DNA from 4 places in the Pseudomonas trutticola BRTCR10 genome. Region 3 is predicted to be linked to each of the others. Evidence: predicted binding sites of a transcription regulator. Region 3 holds the regulator's gene; each other region holds the start of a gene.

The links. Region 3 encodes sigma-54, which starts transcription at its own class of promoters, with help from an activator protein. Its sites were predicted from a motif close to ANTGGCATNNANNTTGCTNT; they were not measured.
Region 1: a site for sigma-54 is predicted at 1,256-1,275, ahead of ACVVH8_RS25395 (pilin). Genes of this name have one in related genera too.
Region 2: a site for sigma-54 is predicted at 1,217-1,236, ahead of glnA (glutamate--ammonia ligase). Genes of this name have one in related genera too.
Region 4: a site for sigma-54 is predicted at 903-922, ahead of ACVVH8_RS09505 (CmpA/NrtA family ABC transporter substrate-binding protein). Genes of this name have one in related genera too.

The regions. Positions count from the first base shown of each region.
Region 1 is NZ_CM149552.1:5,599,940-5,602,142, forward strand. It holds gene ACVVH8_RS25390 (BON domain-containing protein) at 111-467, opposite strand; gene ACVVH8_RS25395 (pilin) at 766-1,209, opposite strand; gene pilB (type IV-A pilus assembly ATPase PilB) at 1,436-2,203, shown strand, end outside.
Region 2 is NZ_CM149552.1:416,543-418,745, forward strand. It holds gene glnA (glutamate--ammonia ligase) at 1-1,122, opposite strand, end outside; gene thiI (tRNA uracil 4-sulfurtransferase ThiI) at 1,451-2,203, shown strand, end outside.
Region 3 is NZ_CM149552.1:1,062,434-1,064,636, reverse strand. It holds gene ACVVH8_RS04545 (RNA polymerase factor sigma-54) at 57-1,550, shown strand; gene hpf (ribosome hibernation-promoting factor, HPF/YfiA family) at 1,624-1,932, shown strand; gene ptsN (PTS IIA-like nitrogen regulatory protein PtsN) at 1,944-2,203, shown strand, end outside.
Region 4 is NZ_CM149552.1:2,110,713-2,112,915, forward strand. It holds gene ACVVH8_RS09505 (CmpA/NrtA family ABC transporter substrate-binding protein) at 1-787, opposite strand, end outside; gene ACVVH8_RS09510 (quinone-dependent dihydroorotate dehydrogenase) at 1,011-2,030, shown strand.

The sequences.
Region 1 (2,203 bases), 2.1 Mb from region 3:
CTGTAATGGTCACATCCGTGTGACCGTTCGCATGAACTCTAAAGTTGCGGCAGACGTATTGCTCGGCCCGTCTGTCGCGCCTTCTCCCGGTCCAGGCGAGAAGTCATGCCTTACTCGGCTTTCAGGCCGTCAGCGGAGACCGCTTTGACGCCTTTGATTTTCTTGGTGATCGCTACAGCGGTGGCTTTCTGAGCGTCAGTTACAGCAACAGTCGACGACAGGGAAACGACGCCTTTGTTGGTTTCTACTTTGATGTCGGTGCCTGGGATGCCTTTTTCGGTGACCAGGTCGCTTTTCACTTTGGTAGTGATCCAGGTATCGGAAGTAGCTTCTTTAGCCTTGGTGACTTCGCCGGCGGCCAGGGTCATAGGAGCCTGGGTAGCCTGGGTGGATTGTGCAAATGCACCGGAAGCCATGGTCAGGGTCAGCGCGGTAGCAGCAGCGGCAGTGATAGCGAACTTCTTCATACGAGTAACTCCTGTTTTTCTGGAAAGTCTGCTGGATGTCTTGTCAGCAGGGTTACTGGAGATATTGCGAACGCTGTGCCAACTTTTCAAAACATATAAAATCGTTACAAATCAATATCTTACAAATAACGCAAATTTCCGGATTCATGCAAATTGCATGACATGTGCAAAATTCACATGCAAGTTGCGGTTTTTTGGAAAGTTCCTAAAGCGCTGAAATTATTGAAGCTTTTGTGAAGTGCTACGCAATGAAAAATGCCCCGCAAAGCGGGGCATTTGACGACACTAACCCGAATGATCAGGTACCACTGCCAGGGCAACCTTTAGGCGCGTAGTCGGCGTTTACCGTCGATGCACAGCTCCAGACGCCGGCCGTGTTACCCGTCGCACCGCCAGAGCGGGTCAGCGTGATGGTTTTGCCCAACACGGGAGCGGGCGCATTGGCCAATGTGCAAACGATGGTGCCTGCCCCCGAAGACGCAGTACCCGAAGCAGTCACCGTACCGCAGTTGGTCGTCACATAAGTTGCACTACCGGTTACCAGCGTCAGCGTCGGGTCGGTCCCTTGATTGATGGTGTCCTCGAACGGCACTTTCAGCGCGCTGATTTCCGCCAGCCCCGCCGTCACCTTCGACCGTGCCTGGTACTTGGTGTACTGCGGCAAGGCGATGGTCGCCAGAATCCCGATGATCGCCACCACGATCAGCAGTTCGATCAGAGTAAAACCTTGTTGTTTTTTCATAGACACGCTCCATGCATGAGTCGAAATCTCATGATCTGAGATGAGCTCAGCATAGCCCATGCCAAACCGGTCAACGCCCGGAAGACTGAGCGCGTCCTCGGGACGCCGCCATTTCCTACAACCTGCAACCGCACTATCTGACACTTTTTGTCACCTGCACCGAGGGTGTTTGGCGCTGTCACTTGACTAGGCTATAAGTCATGAACTGCAAGCGTGCGGAATCCCCATGAATGACATCGCTCTGAGCGGTCTGGCCAAGCAATTGGTGCAGGCCGAACTGCTTACGGAAAAAAGCGCCCAGCAAGCCTGGCAACAGGCCCAGCGCAATCGCCTGTCGCTGGTCAGTTATCTGGTGCAGAACAAACTGGTGAAGAGCTGGCAGGTGGCCGAGATCGCTTCGGAGCACTTCGGCATGGCTTTCATGGACCTTAATTGCCTGGACAAGGAAACCCAGCCCAAAGGCCTGGTCAGTGAAAAACTGGTGCGCCAGCACCACGCCCTGCCCTTGTGGCGACGCGGCAACAAACTGTTCGTGGGCATTTCCGACCCGAGCAATCATCAGGCGATCAATGACATCCAGTTCAGCACCGGGCTGAGCACCGAAGCCATTCTGGTGGAGGACGACAAGCTCACCGATGCCATCGAAAAGTTCTTCGACACCCACGCCAGCGGCCTCGAAGACATGGCCGACGTCGATCTCGATGGCGTTGATGTCGAATCCATCGACGACAGCAAGCAGGACGCCATCGGCGGACTCGACGCCGACGATGCGCCGGTGGTGCGCTTCGTTCACAAGATGCTGCTGGATGCGATCAAAAGCGGCTCCTCCGACCTGCACTTCGAACCCTACGAAAAGAACTACCGGGTGCGCGTACGCACCGACGGCATTCTGCGCGAAGTGGCCAAGCCGCCGATTCAACTGGCCGGGAGAATCGCCGCACGGTTGAAAGTCATGGCCAGCCTCGATATCTCGGAACGACGCAAACCCCAGGAC
Region 2 (2,203 bases), 650 kb from region 3:
CAGTGCTGCGAATGCCAGGTACGGGTTGGCAGCCGGATCCGGGAAACGCGCTTCGATACGACGGCCACGTGGGCTGTTGACGTAAGGAATGCGGATCGAGGCGGAACGGTTGCGAGCCGAGTAGGCCAGCATTACCGGAGCTTCGAAGCCTGGCACCAGACGCTTGTAGGAGTTGGTGGCCGGGTTGGTGAAGCCGTTCAGTGCCTTACCGTGCTTGATGATGCCGCCGATGAAGTACAGGGCGGTTTCGGACAGGCCGGCATAGCCTTCGCCAGCGAAGGTGTTCTTGCCATCTTTGGCGATGGACATGTGTACGTGCATGCCCGAACCGTTGTCGCCGTACAGTGGCTTCGGCATGAAGGTCGCGGTGCGGCCGTAAGCGTCAGCAACGTTGTGTACAACGTATTTCAGAGTCTGAACTTCGTCAGCTTTCTTCACCAGGGTGTTGAACTTGACACCGATTTCGTTCTGACCGGCAGTCGCCACTTCGTGGTGGTGAACTTCTACGGTCTGGCCCATTTCTTCCAGTGCGTTGCACATGGCAGTACGGATTTCGTGGTCGTGGTCGAACGGCGGAACCGGGAAGTAGCCACCTTTGACGCCTGGACGGTGGCCTTTGTTGCCGCCTTCGATGTCCTGGTCGGACATCCACGAACCTTGTTCGGAGTAGATCTTGAACATCGAGCCGGAGATGTCCGACTTGAACTTCACTTCGTCGAAGATGAAGAATTCTGGCTCTGGGCCAGCGAAGACGGTGTCACCGATACCGGTGGTCTTCAGGTATTCCTCGGCGCGGTGAGCGATGGCGCGTGGGTCACGATCGTAACCTTGCATGGTCGACGGTTCGATGATGTCGCAGACCAGGATCAGGGTCGCGTCTTCGGTGAACGGGTCGAGCACGGCAGTGTCGTCGTCCGGCAGCAGGATCATGTCGGAGGCTTCGATGCCTTTCCAGCCAGCGATGGAGGAACCGTCGAACATCTTGCCGACTTCGAAGAAGTCGTCTTCCAGCGCATCGCGAGCCGGCATGGTCACGTGGTGCTGAGTGCCTTTGGTGTCCGTGAAGCGCAGATCAATCCACTTGACGTCATGATCTTTGATGAGTTGAACCGACTTCGACATAGTGTCCTCCGGGTGGCTTAGGGCTTGGTAGTGGATGCCCTTAATATGGGTGATGCCGGCGCAGATAGTCTGCCAAGGCAACCTGCCTCACAAGGGAGCAAATTGCATGCCAGTGCCCCAGCATGGGTTTTTTGCCCCAAATTCAAGCTTATTAAGGTGCAAAGCGTCTTAAAGCGTAAATTCTCGCCCTCTAATGTGGCGTCACAATCGAAAAATGACCTGTTTTGGTGCGTGCAAAACCTTCTGCACATTAACTGGTTAAACCTTGAGCAATTTCCGCTATAATCCGCGCCCCCCTTTTTCGGCTGGCCCTGCGCGCGCTGTTTTCATGAAACTAATCGTAAAAGTCTTCCCCGAGATCACCATCAAGAGTCGACCTGTCCGGACGAAATTTATCCGCCAGTTGGCCAAAAACATCCGCGCCGTGCTCCGCGATCTGGACCCGGCTGTGGTGGTGAACGGTGTGTGGGACAACCTCGAGCTGGAAACCCGTGTTACCGACGCCAAAGCCTTGAAAGAGATGGGCGAGCGCCTGACCTGCATGCCCGGTATCGCGCACTTTCTGCAGATCGACGAGTACCCGCTGGGGGACTTCGACGACATCACCGAAAAGTGCAAACAGCACTACGGTGATGCGCTGGCCGGAAAGATTTTCTCGGTGCGCTGCAAGCGTGCAGGCAAGCATGCGTTCAGCTCGATGGACGTCGAAAAATACGTCGGCAGCAAGCTGCGTCGTGAATGCGGTGCTGCCGGAATCGACCTGAAAGCGCCGGAAATCGAAGTCCGCATCGAAGTTCGCGACAAACGGTTGTTTGTGATCCACAGCCAGCACAACGGCATCGGCGGTTACCCGCTGGGTGCGTTGGAGCAGACGCTGGTATTGATGTCCGGCGGCTTTGATTCGACTGTTGCGGCCTACCAGATCATGCGTCGGGGCCTGATGGCGCACTTCTGCTTCTTCAATCTGGGCGGGCGTGCCCACGAATTGGGCGTGATGGAAGTCGCGCATTTCATCTGGAAGAAGTACGGCAGTTCGCAACGCGTGCTATTTGTCAGTGTTCCGTTCGAAGAAGTGTTGGGC
Region 3 (2,203 bases):
GGCGCCCTGTAGTGGATGGCGCATAGCGCCGGCGAATAAGGTGTTAAGCCCCTGCCATGAAACCATCGCTAGTCTTGAGAATGGGCCAGCAGCTGACGATGACACCGCAGCTGCAACAGGCCATCCGCCTGCTCCAATTGTCGACCCTGGATCTGCAACAGGAAATCCAGGAGGCCCTGGAATCCAATCCGATGCTCGAACGCCAGGAAGAAGGCGACGACTTCGACAACTCCGACCCCTTGGCCGACAACGCCGAACAGAAGCCCAACACCGAGATCCAGGAACCTTCCTATCAGGAAACCGCCCCGACGGTGGATAACCTCGAGGACGGCGACTGGAGCGAGCGCATCCCCAACGAGCTTCCGGTCGATACGGCCTGGGAAGACGTCTACCAGACCAGTGCCAGCAGCCTGCCAACCAGCGACGACGACGAGTGGGATTTCACCACCCGCACCTCTGCTGGCGAAAGCCTGCAAAGCCACCTGCTGTGGCAATTGAACCTGGCACCGATGTCCGACACCGATCGCCTGATCGCCGTGACCCTGATCGATTGCATCAACAATCAGGGCTACCTGGACGAAACCCTCGAGGAGATTCTCGAAGCATTCGACCCGGAACTGGACATCGAACTGGACGAGATCGAAGCCGTCCTGCACCGCATCCAGCAATTCGAACCGGCAGGCATTGGCGCCCGCAACCTCAGTGAATGCCTGCTGCTGCAATTACGCCAGCTCTCGGCCAAGACACCTTGGCTGGCTGAAGCCAAACGCTTGGTCACCGATTACATCGACCTGCTCGGCAGCCGCGACTACAGCCAGTTGATGCGCCGCATGAAGCTCAAGGAAGACGAGCTGCGTCAGGTCATCGAACTGGTGCAGAGCCTCAACCCGCGTCCAGGCTCGCAGATTGAATCCACTGAAGCCGAGTACGTCGTCCCGGACGTCATCGTGCGCAAGGACAACGAGCGCTGGCTGGTCGAGCTGAACCAGGAATCCGTGCCACGCCTGCGGGTCAACGCCCAGTACGCCGGATTCGTGCGTCGCGCCGATACCAGCGCCGACAACACCTTCATGCGCAATCAGTTGCAGGAGGCTCGCTGGTTCATCAAAAGCCTGCAAAGCCGCAACGAAACCCTGATGAAAGTGGCCACCCAGATCGTCGAGCATCAGCGCGGCTTCCTGGAATACGGCGACGAAGCCATGAAGCCGCTGGTCCTGCATGACATCGCCGAAGCGGTCGGCATGCATGAATCGACGATTTCCCGGGTGACCACACAGAAATTCATGCATACCCCGCGCGGTATTTATGAACTGAAATACTTTTTCTCCAGCCACGTCAGCACCTCCGAAGGCGGTGAATGCTCGTCCACGGCGATCCGCGCGATCATCAAAAAACTGGTTGCGGCGGAAAATCAGAAAAAGCCGTTGAGTGACAGCAAGATCGCTGGTTTACTGGAGGCACAAGGCATTCAGGTGGCTCGCCGCACCGTCGCCAAGTACCGCGAGTCCTTAGGGATCGCGCCTTCGAGCGAACGCAAGCGGTTGATGTAAGCCACGTTACAGCGTTCCAGTGGCAGGCTATCCAGCCTGCCGCTTTATGCACTGGCAACGAAGGAGAAGCTGTATGCAAGTCAACATCAGTGGACACCAACTGGAAGTGACCCAACCTCTGCGTTCCTACATCGAGGAAAAACTCCAACGACTGGAACGACATTTCGACAAGATCACCAACGTGCAAGTCACGATGTGCGTCGAAAAGCTGAAGCAGAAAATCGAAGCCACCTTGCATATACCCGGCAGCGAAGTGGTCGCCAATGCGGAACATACCGATATGTACGCGGCGATCGACGCCTTGACCGACAAGCTGGATAAACAACTCAAAAAGCATAAGGAAAAGACCCAGAGCCTGCTCCAGGGCGCCACCGGTCGATAACCCCCCATTCCATGATCCGACTTGAAAGTATCCTGACCCCCGGCCGTTCCCTGGTGAACGTGCCGGGCGGCAGTAAAAAGAAAGCCCTCGAACAAATTGCCAACCTGATCGCCCGCGAAGTGCCGGATCTGGAGATGCAAGATGTCTTCGAGGCCCTGATCGCCCGTGAGAAACTCGGCTCTACCGGTTTCGGCAACGGCATCGCCATTCCTCACTGCCGCCTCAAGGGTTGCCAGTCGCCAATCAGCGCCTTGATGCACCTTGAAGCCCC
Region 4 (2,203 bases), 1.0 Mb from region 3:
CGGTGCTGCGACGATTTTCCGCGCTTGCATCGATGAAACGGCTGGCTTCGAGGATCGCCATCACCAGCGCCCGCGCCGTGTTCGGGTATTGCTCGACAAATGCGCGGGTGCAACCAAGGACTTTTTCCGGGTGATCGGGCCAGATGGTCTGGCTGGTGGCCAACGTGAAACCGAGATCCTGCTGCACCGCGCTGGCGGCCCACGGTTCGCCGACGCAGAAGCCGTCGATGCGCCCGGCTTGCAGGTGCGCGACCATTTGCGGCGGCGGCACCACCACGCTATCGACATCCTGCAAAGGATGAATGCCCTGACTCGCTAGCCAGTAATAAAGCCACATGGCATGGGTGCCGGTGGGAAAGGTCTGCGCGAAGGTGAGTTTTGCGCGGCTTTGGTGCACGTGCGCGTCGAGCGCTTCAGGGCTGGTCACGCCGAGATTTTGCAGGCCGTGGGAGAGGTTGAGGCTTTGACCATTCTGGTTAAGGCCCATCAATACCGCCATGTCGGTCGACGCCACGCCGCCAATGCCCAGGTGCACCGCGTAGATCAGGCCGTACAGGCTGTGGGCGGCATCCAGTTCGCCGCTGACCAGTTTGTCGCGCAAACCGGCCCAGGAGGTCTGGCGTTTGAGGTTCAGGGTCAGCCCGTAAGGCTGGGCAAAGCCCTGTGTGGCCGCGACGACGACCGAGGCGCAATCGCTCAGGGCCATGAAGCCCAGGTTGATCGCGGTTTTTTCCGGGGCATCGCTGCCATTGACCCAGGCCAGCGGCCCTACCGAAGGTTCATTCATACAACGTCACCTCGAAAAAAAGCGCCGCCACAGACTTTGCGCAGGCAAAACCCGAAGACGACGCCATTGTCCTTGCGCGCCTGCCTTCGTTGGCCCGCGCGCTGATAGCCAGGAGAGTGCAAGGCATATGCCAGTGCCAGCGATTTGTGCGTGCGCCTCGCGCCGCAGGTCGATGCCCGGCTATAATCGCCGCCTCTTTTCGCCGCCCGAGTCATTGCCGCCCATGTACACCCTGGCCCGTCAGCTGTTGTTCAAACTTTCCCCGGAAACCTCCCACGATCTGTCGCTGGATCTGATCGGCGCGGGTGGGCGTTTGGGCTTAAACGGCTTGCTGTGCAAGGCCCCGGCAAAAATGCCGGTGACCGTGATGGGGCTGGAATTTCCCAACCCGGTGGGGCTGGCGGCCGGTCTGGACAAGAACGGCGCCGCCATCGATGGCTTCGCGCAGCTGGGTTTCGGTTTTGTCGAAATAGGCACCGTGACCCCGCGTCCGCAGCCAGGCAACCCGAAACCACGGATCTTCCGCCTGCCGGAAGCCGAGGCGATCATCAACCGCATGGGTTTCAACAACCTCGGTGTGGATAACCTGCTGGCGCGGGTGGCTGCTGCGAAATACCAAGGCGTGCTGGGTATCAACATCGGCAAGAACTTCGATACCCCGGTCGAGCGCGCAGTTGACGATTACCTGATCTGCCTGGACAAGGTTTACGCCCACGCCAGTTACATCACGGTCAACGTCAGCTCGCCGAACACCCCGGGGCTGCGCAGTCTGCAGTTCGGTGATTCGCTCAAACAATTGCTGGCAGACCTGGCCACCCGTCGCGCCGAACTGGCGCTGCGTCACGGCAAGCATGTGCCGCTGGCGATCAAGATTGCCCCGGACATGACTGATGAAGAAACCGCGCAAGTCGCTCAGGCCCTGATCGAAACCGGGATGGACGCGGTGATCGCTACCAACACCACCTTGAGCCGTGTCGGTGTTGAAGGCATGGAACATGGCGACGAGGCGGGCGGTTTGTCTGGCGCGCCAGTGCGTGAGAAGAGCACGAATACCGTGAAGGTGCTGGCGGGTGAACTGGGTGGTCGTCTGCCGATCATCGCGGCGGGCGGCATCACCGAAGGCAAGCACGCGGCCGAGAAAATTCTTGCCGGTGCCAGCCTGGTGCAAATCTACTCTGGCTTCATCTATAAAGGCCCGGCGCTGATTCGTGAGTCGGTAGATGCTATCGCCGCGCTGCGTTGAGGTTTGCCGAGGGCTTTTGTGGCGAGGGGATTTATCCCCGATGGCTGCGAAGCAGCCCAAAACCATTCACCTCGATGTGCCAGTAAAATCAGGGGCTCAGGATTGCGACTGCTGCGCAGCCGGTCGGGGATAAATCCCCTCACCACAGGATCACCTTGCGGATAAGCAGGCAT